One region of the Micromonospora palomenae genome, then DNA from elsewhere that is predicted to be linked to it. Evidence: predicted binding sites of a transcription regulator. Region 1 holds the regulator's gene; the other holds the start of a gene.
What was found. The regulator HrcA, encoded in region 1, represses chaperone genes, less so after heat shock. The targets are predictions, from matches to a motif close to GGTTNGCACNCTCNNNNNGAGNGTGCNAACC.
Positions count from the first base shown of each region.

Region 2: a site for HrcA is predicted at 1,709-1,739, ahead of groL (chaperonin GroEL). Genes of this name have one in related genera too.

Region 1 covers NZ_VIXA01000003.1:554,461-558,666, forward strand. Annotated here, with positions in the region: gene hemW (radical SAM family heme chaperone HemW) at 1-1,098, shown strand, start outside; gene FHX75_RS23560 (DUF4870 domain-containing protein) at 1,142-1,813, opposite strand; gene hrcA (heat-inducible transcriptional repressor HrcA) at 2,048-3,070, shown strand; gene dnaJ (molecular chaperone DnaJ) at 3,147-4,206, shown strand, end outside.
Region 2 covers NZ_VIXA01000002.1:1,696,345-1,700,550, forward strand. Annotated here, with positions in the region: gene FHX75_RS19015 (GNAT family N-acetyltransferase) at 1-90, opposite strand, end outside; gene FHX75_RS19020 (cold-shock protein) at 312-515, shown strand; gene FHX75_RS19025 (YciC family protein) at 618-1,661, shown strand; gene groL (chaperonin GroEL) at 1,937-3,559, shown strand; gene FHX75_RS19035 (hypothetical protein) at 3,622-3,864, opposite strand; gene FHX75_RS19040 (GNAT family N-acetyltransferase) at 4,015-4,206, opposite strand, start outside.

The DNA of each region.
Region 1 (4,206 bases):
TGCGGCTACTGCGACTTCAACACCTACACGGCGGCCGAGCTCGGCGGCGGCGCCGACCGGGAGTCGTACGCCGACACCGTGCTGGCCGAGCTGGCGCTGGCCGCCCGGGTCCTCGGCGACACCCCGCCGCCCCGGGTGGACACCGTCTTCGTCGGCGGTGGCACGCCGACCCTGCTCCCCGCCGACGACCTGGCCCGCATCCTGGACGGCATCGACCGCACCTGGGGGCTGGCCGCTGACGCCGAGGTGACCACCGAGGCCAACCCCGAGTCGGTCACCCCGCAGTCGCTGCGCACCCTGCGCGCGGCCGGCTACACCCGGATCTCCCTGGGCATGCAGTCCGCCGCACCCGGGGTGCTGGCGATCCTCGATCGCCGGCACAGCGCCGGCCGGGCGGTCGCCGCCGCGCTGGAGGCCCGCGAGGCCGGGTTCGACCACGTCAACCTGGACCTGATCTACGGCACGCCGGGGGAGAGCGCGGCGGACTTCGCCGCCAGCCTCGACCAGGTGGTCGCCGCCGGGGTGGACCACGTCAGCGCGTACGCCCTGATCGTGGAGGACGGCACCCGGCTCGCCGCCCGGATGCGGCGCGGCGAGCTGCCGTACCCGTCGGACGACGTGGCGGCGGACCGGTACCTGGCCGCGGAGGCGGCCCTCGGCGCGGCCGGCTTCTCCTGGTACGAGGTCTCCAACTGGGCCCGCTCCGAGGCGGCCCGGTGCCGGCACAACCTGCTCTACTGGACCGGCGCGGACTGGTGGGGCCTCGGCCCGGGGGCGCACAGCCACGTCGGCGGGGTGCGCTGGTGGAACGTCAAGCACCCCACGGCGTACGCGAAGCGCCTGGCCGCCGGGGAGTCGCCCGGCCTGGCCCGGGAGGTGCTGACCGCCGGCGAGGCGCACATGGAGGACGTCATGCTCCGGCTGCGGCTCGCCTCCGGCCTGCCGCTGGACGCCCTCGACCCGGCGGGTCGGGCGGGCGCCGAGCGGGCGCTGGCCGACGGCCTGCTGGACCCGGCGGGGCACGCGGCGGGGCGGGCGGTGCTCACCCTGCGCGGGCGGCTGCTGGCCGACGCCGTGGTCCGCGACCTGCTGCCCTGATCCCGCACGGCCCGGCCGGCCCGGGTGGGCCGGCCGGGACCGGTCACTTCTTGAAGGCGTAGCTCGCCGGGTAGCGGTAGACGACGCCCTCGGTGGCCTTCACCCCGCCGATGATGCCGAAGATGATCGGCACCAGAGCGGTCAGGATCGGGATGAAGAAGAGCACCCCGCAGGTGACGATGGCCAGGACGAAGCCGATGACGTTGGCGATCGCCCAGGTGATCTGGAAGTTCAGCGAGGCCGTGGCGTGCGCCCGTACGGTCGGGGACTGCTGGCCCTTGGCGGAGAGCGCGATCAGCGGCGCCACCCAGCCGAGCAGGCTGCCGCCGACGATCACGCCGACCGGACCGCCGAAGTGCGAGATCAGCGACCAGGTCTTCTCGTCGTCGGTGGCGTACCCGCCGCCCGGGGCGCCGTACCCGCCGCCGGGAGCGCCGTACCCGCCGGCGGTCGGATAGCCGACGCCCGGCGCGGAGTAACCACCCGGCGCGGAGTAACCACCCGGCGGTGGGTAGCCACCCGGCGGTGGGTAGCCACCCGACGGCGGTTGGTCACCGGTGGGTGGCGGATAGCCACCGGGCGGGGGATAGCCGCCCGCCCCGGGTGCCCCGGACAGTGGTGCGGTGGGCGGCTCGTACGACGAGCCGGACGGGGCGGTCGGGTCCGGGCGGTCGCCGGGGTCCCCCGCTCCGGGAGGGCGAGGTGGTTCAGTCATGGACGTCACGGTAGGGGTTGCCGGCAAGCCCTCACCAGAGCGACACCGCCCCGGATGTCCGGATGATCGGCCCTGGCGCGCCGTCCGGGTGGCGGGGCGCACCCGTGGTCCGTCGCTGATCATCGCGTCAGCGGGGACGCCGACGTAGACTGGCACTCGCTACAGTCGAGTGCCAGTGCGCTCGCCCGGGGCGCCTCAGTCGCTCCGGGCCGACGTGCGTCAGGAGGTGGGGAGATGGGTCTCGACGACCGCAAGCTCGCCGTGCTGCGCGCGATCGTCGAGGACTACGTCGCCACGCAGGAGCCGGTCGGCAGCAAGGCCCTGGTCGAGCGGCACCAGCTCGGCGTCTCGCCGGCCACGGTGCGCAACGACATGGCCGTGCTGGAGGAGGAGGGCTACATCCGGCAGCCGCACACCAGTGCCGGCCGGGTGCCCACCGACCGTGGCTACCGCCTCTTCGTCGACCGGCTGTCCCGGGTCAAGCCGCTGAGCCCGGCCGAGCGCCGGGCGATCGAGCGCTTCCTGGTCGGCGCGGTCGACCTGGACGACGTGGTGCACCGCACCGTGCGGCTGCTGGCCCAGCTGACCCGGCAGGTCGCCGTGGTGCAGTACCCGTCGCTGGCCCGCTCCTCGGTGCGCCACCTGGAGCTGGTGCCGATCTCCACCACCCGGCTGATGCTGGTCATGATCGCCGACACCGGCCGGGTCGAGCAGCGGCTGGTGGAGCTGCCCGCGCCGATCCCCGCCGACCATGTCACCGACCTGCGCCGGCTGGTCAACGAGAAGCTGGTCGGCAGCCGGCTGTCGGAGACCCCGCCGCTGGTCCAGGCGCTGGTCGACGAGTCGGCGCCGCACCTGCGCGGGGCGATGACCACGCTCTCCACCGTGCTGCTGGAGACGCTGGTCGAACGGCACGAGGAGCGCATCGCGCTCGCCGGCACCGCGAACCTCACCCGGGGCGGCCTGCTCGACTTCCAGGGCTCGCTGCGCCCGATCCTCGAAGCCCTCGAGGAGGAGGTCGTGCTGCTCAAGCTCATCGGGGAGGCCGAGCCGAGCACCACCCGGGTGCTGATCGGCGACGAGAACGAGATCGACAACCTGCGGGCCGCCTCGGTGGTCAGCACCGGGTACGGCCCGGGCGCGACCATCGTCGGCGGTCTGGGCGTGCTCGGGCCCACCCGGATGGACTACCCCGGCACCATCGCCACGGTGAGGGCCGTGGCACGCTACGTGGGCGAGCTGCTGGCCCAGAACTGATCCAGGGCAGGGGCCGGCACCCGGCTCCGGCCGACGACCGGCGCAACGCGAGACGAACATGAGGACACCGAACGCAGTGGCCAGGGACTACTACGGCATTCTCGGCGTGAGCCGGGAAGCCTCCGATGACGAGATCAAGCGCGCCTACCGCAAGCTGGCGCGGCAGTTCCACCCGGACGTCAATCCGGACCCGGAGGCCCAGGAGAAGTTCAAGGACATCAACGCCGCGTACGAGGTCCTCTCGGACGACCGGAAACGGCAGATCGTCGACCTGGGTGGCGACCCGCTCGCCCCGGGTGGCGGCGGCGCGGGGCCGGGCGCTCCCGGCGGCGCGGGCCCGTTCGTCGGCTTCCAGGACATCATGGACGCGTTCTTCGGCGGCGCCGCGGGCGGCGCCCGGGGGCCGCGGCCGCGTACCCGGCCGGGCGCCGACGCGATCCTGCGGCTGGAGCTGGACCTGCACGAGACCGCGTTCGGCGTCGAGGCGCCGATCACGGTCGACACCGCGGTGCTCTGCACCACCTGCTCCGGCGCCGGCACCGCCGCCGGCACCCACCTGGCCACCTGCGAGGCGTGCGGCGGCCGGGGCGAGGTGCAGTCGGTGCAGCGCACCTTCCTCGGCCAGGTGGTCTCCGCCCGGCCCTGCACCGTCTGCCAGGGGTACGGCACCACCATCCCGCACCCCTGCCCGACCTGTGCCGGCGACGGCCGGGTGCGCACCCGGCGCTCGCTGACCGTCAAGATCCCCGCCGGGGTCGAGGACGGCATGCGGATCCGGCTCGCCCAGCAGGGTGAGGTGGGCCCGGGTGGCGGCACCGCCGGCGACCTCTACGTGGAGATCCACGAGCGGCCGCACGACGTGTACTCCCGCAAGGGCGACGACCTGCACTGCCGGGTCACCGTGCCGATGACCGCCGCCGCGCTCGGCACCCGGCTGACCATCAAGACGCTGGACAGCGAGGAGACGGTCGACGTCAAGGCCGGCACCCAGCCGGGCAGCACGCTGCGGCTGCGCGCCCGGGGCGTGCCGCACCTGCGCGGCACCGGCCGGGGCGACCTCTACGTCCACCTCGACGTGCGGACCCCGACGAAGCTCGACGCCGACCAGGAGAAGATGCTGCGCGACTTCGCCAAGA
Region 2 (4,206 bases), on a different contig from region 1:
CCGCAGCGCCCGCATCCGGGCGGCGTCCTCGGGGCGTACCCGGCGGACGGTGGCTCTCCGGGCTTCCGGCGGGGCCGGGGCAGGTGTCATGTCCGCATGCATACCGCAGCGACTACCGCCGATGGACGGACGGTCGGCGGAGCACCGGAATATGCCCGATTTGTGGTCGTGCGCCGCCGTCACGCCTCGTGTAGCGTGCGATTTCGGTCACCGATTCAGCGGCCCTCACCGATCGCCGAAGCGGTGGTCCTCCGGTGCCGCTCCGCCGGCCCCGGGGTCGTGGAACGCCGCGCAGAGTGAGGAAGTGCACCGTGGCACAGGGCACCGTGAAGTGGTTCAACGCCGAGAAGGGCTACGGCTTCATCGCCGTCGACGGCGGCCAGGACGTCTTCGTCCACTTCTCCGCCATCGAGATGGACGGCTACAAGGCGCTGGACGACGGGCAGCGGGTGGAGTTCGACATCGCCCAGGGCCAGAAGGGCCCGCAGGCCGAGCGGGTGCGCGTCATCGCCTGAGTCGCGTCCGGTTCCGCTCGTCGGCCGGGCCCCTCGGGGCAGCGGCGCGGGCGGGCACCAGGGAAGATCGTGGGCCGATCCAGCCGTCGCTGAGGAGCGCTCATGTCCGACCAGTCCCCGTCGGGTCCGCCCGGACCCGATCCCGTGGACCCGCCCGCGCCGGTCGGCCCGGTCGGGCCCGCCGGCCCGTACCAGGGTTGGGTCTTCCCACCCACCGGCGGCTACCCGCCCGGGGCGGACCCGTACGCCGGCTTCCCGCCGGGCTACCCGCCGTACGCCGGCCACCTCCCGTACGGCTGGCCGGCCGCCGGCGGCTGGGACCCGGCCGACCCGCTGGTGAACCCGCCGCACGCCGGCGTCGACGGCTGGGTCACCCGGTGCGCCGGCGCGCTGCGTCGGGGCTGGCGCACGCTGCTGCCGATCATGCTGCTCACCCAGGCGCTTCCCGCCGCCGTGGTCTCGATCATCACCCTCGGGTTGGAGCCGTCCTCGCGGGTGCCGGCCGACGGCTCGCTGCCCCCGGGCTACCTGGGTGACTTCCTGACGTTCGGGGGCGCGACGCTGGTCGCCGTCCTGCTGCTCTACCTGCTGCAGAGCGTGGGCTGGGCGGCCGGGACCTGGGTGGTCACCCGGCAGGCGGCCGGCGAGCCGGCCGACCTCGGCGGCGCGCTGCGCTACGGCCTGCGCCGGGCGCCGGGGCTGTACGCCTGGACCCTGCTGGTCGGTCTGCTCGTCACGGTCGGTTTCTGCTTCTGCGTGATTCCCGGCGTCTACCTCGCCTTCGCGCTCGCCCTGGCCGGCCCGGTCTACCTCTTCGAGCGGCAGAACCCGATCGGGCGTTCCTTCCGCCTCTTCCGCAGCCGTTTCGGCATGGTGGCGGCCCGGGTCGCGCTGGTGGCGGCGGCGGTCGTCGCCGGGACCGTGGTCGGCGCGGTGCTGGAGGCCGTCGGCACGGCGCCGCTGGGCACCGACCCGTTCGCGGCGCCGGGCACCGCGGTGGGCGCCGTCGCGGTGGTCACGCTGGCCGCGGTGCTGGTCGTCCCGGTCTACCTGGTCCAGCTGGTCGGGCTGATCGTGACGTACGCCGAGCAGCGGGTCCACGAGGGGCCGGTGAACGCCGCGCGACTGGCGGCGGAACTCGGCTGACCGGCCCGATCGTGCTTGCACTCGGCAGGGGAGAGTGCTAAACAAGTCATTGGCACTCGCATACCGTGAGTGCCAGTGGTCGGGACGGTGGGGCCAAGGTTCCAGCGGCGTTGGAGACGCCGATGGGGCACACGGCCGGTCGTCGCGGGCTATCCGGCCCGGCCGAAGGACGTCGTCGTCGCCAGGTGGCGACGTCCCAAGGTGCGTACACCAGGCGGCCCATCCGGGGCACAAACACTCGGGTGGCCCGTGAGTGTCCAGGAGGACAACGCCGTATGGCCAAGATGATCGCGTTCGACGAAGAGGCGCGCCGCGGCCTCGAGCGGGGCATGAACCAGCTCGCCGACGCCGTGAAGGTGACGCTCGGCCCCAAGGGCCGCAACGTCGTGCTCGAGAAGAAGTGGGGCGCTCCCACCATCACTAACGATGGTGTGAGCATCGCCAAGGAGATCGAGCTCGAGGACCCCTACGAGAAGATCGGCGCCGAGCTGGTCAAGGAGGTCGCCAAGAAGACCGACGACGTCGCCGGTGACGGCACGACGACGGCGACCGTCCTGGCCCAGGCCCTGGTTCGCGAGGGCCTGCGCAACGTGGCCGCCGGCGCCAACCCGATGGCCCTGAAGCGGGGCATCGAGGCCGCCGTGGCCAGCGTCTCGGAGGAGCTGTCGAAGCTCGCCAAGGACGTCGAGACCAAGGAGCAGATCGCCTCCACCGCCTCCATCTCCGCCGGTGACAGCACCGTCGGCGAGATCATCGCCGAGGCGATGGACAAGGTCGGCAAGGAAGGCGTCATCACCGTCGAGGAGAGCAACACCTTCGGCCTGGAGCTCGAGCTCACCGAGGGTATGCGCTTCGACAAGGGCTACATCTCCGCGTACTTCATGACCGACCCGGAGCGCATGGAGGCCGTCTTCGACGACCCCTACCTCCTGATCGTCAACAGCAAGATCTCGTCGGTGAAGGACCTGCTCCCGATCCTGGAGAAGGTCATGCAGTCGGGCAAGCCGCTGCTGATCATCTCCGAGGACATCGAGGGCGAGGCCCTGGCGACCCTGGTCGTCAACAAGGTCCGGGGCACCTTCAAGTCGGTCGCCGTCAAGGCGCCGGGCTTCGGTGACCGCCGCAAGGCCATGCTGGCCGACATCGCCATCCTCACCGGTGGCCAGGTCATCAGCGAGGAGGTCGGCCTCAAGCTGGACGCCGTCGGCCTCGACATGCTGGGCCGCGCCCGCAAGGTCGTGGTGACCAAGGACGAGACCACCATCGTCGACGGTGCCGGCGACGCCGAGCAGATCCAGGGCCGGGTCAACCAGATCCGGGCCGAGATCGAGAAGAGCGACTCCGACTACGACCGCGAGAAGCTGCAGGAGCGCCTGGCCAAGCTGGCCGGCGGTGTTGCGGTGATCAAGGTCGGCGCGGCCACCGAGGTCGAGCTGAAGGAGCGCAAGCACCGCATCGAGGACGCCGTCCGCAACGCGAAGGCCGCCGTCGAGGAGGGCATCGTCCCGGGTGGTGGCGTCGCGCTGGTGCAGGCCGGCAAGACCGCCTTCGACAAGCTGGACCTGACCGGCGACGAGGCGACCGGCGCGCAGATCGTCAAGATCGCGCTGGACGCCCCGCTGCGGCAGATCGCCGTCAACGCCGGCCTCGAGGGTGGCGTCGTCGTCGAGCACGTCCGCAACCTCGAGCCGGGTCACGGCCTCAACGCCGCCAACGGCGAGTACGTCGACCTGCTGGCCGCGGGCATCATCGACCCGGCCAAGGTGACCCGCTCGGCGCTGCAGAACGCCTCGTCGATCGCGGCGCTCTTCCTCACCACCGAGGCCGTCGTGGCGGACAAGCCGGAGAAGACCCCGGCCGCCCCGGCTGGTCCGGGTGGCGGGGACATGGACTTCTGAGTCCAGCTCCACCAACGCCGAAAGGGGCGGGCCGCGCGAGCGGTCCGCCCCTTTCCGTCTCCTCAGGGCAGGCTGCGCTGGTTACGCCGCTTCTGCGCCCGGTCGTACGGCGGTCGGATGGCGACCGGCTCGTCCACCACGGTCACCAGGTCCTCGGCCTCCGGCTCGTCGACGCCGGTCATCTCGGCGAGCTGCTCCGCGTCGCCGTAGTCCCGCCGGTCGAACGGCACCGCGATGGGCGGGTCGCCGACCGGCACCCAGGTGCGGGGCAACGGCTCGTCGGTCTGTTCGTCGTCCGTGGTCATGGGTCGCCTCCTCTACCGAAACGGTAGGGGGCGGCCATCACCCATGCGGGCGAATGGCATTATCAGGGTCTATATCCCATTCGCCCGTTTATCGATACGTCGCGGTCTTTACCGGGGCCGCGCGCCGCGTCCGGCCGGCCGGCGGGTCCGTCAGAGCGTGCGGCGGTACAGGAAGAAGACCCGCTCGATCCGGGCGCCCGCGCTGCCGGAGTAGAACGGCACCGGGCCCACCCAGCCGATCTGCGCCGCACTGATCCCGGCCTCGTGCTGGTCGCGCAGGCAGCGGCGCAGCAGCACCCCGCCGATGCCCGAGCCCTCCGCGGCCGGCGCGGTGCCCATCGG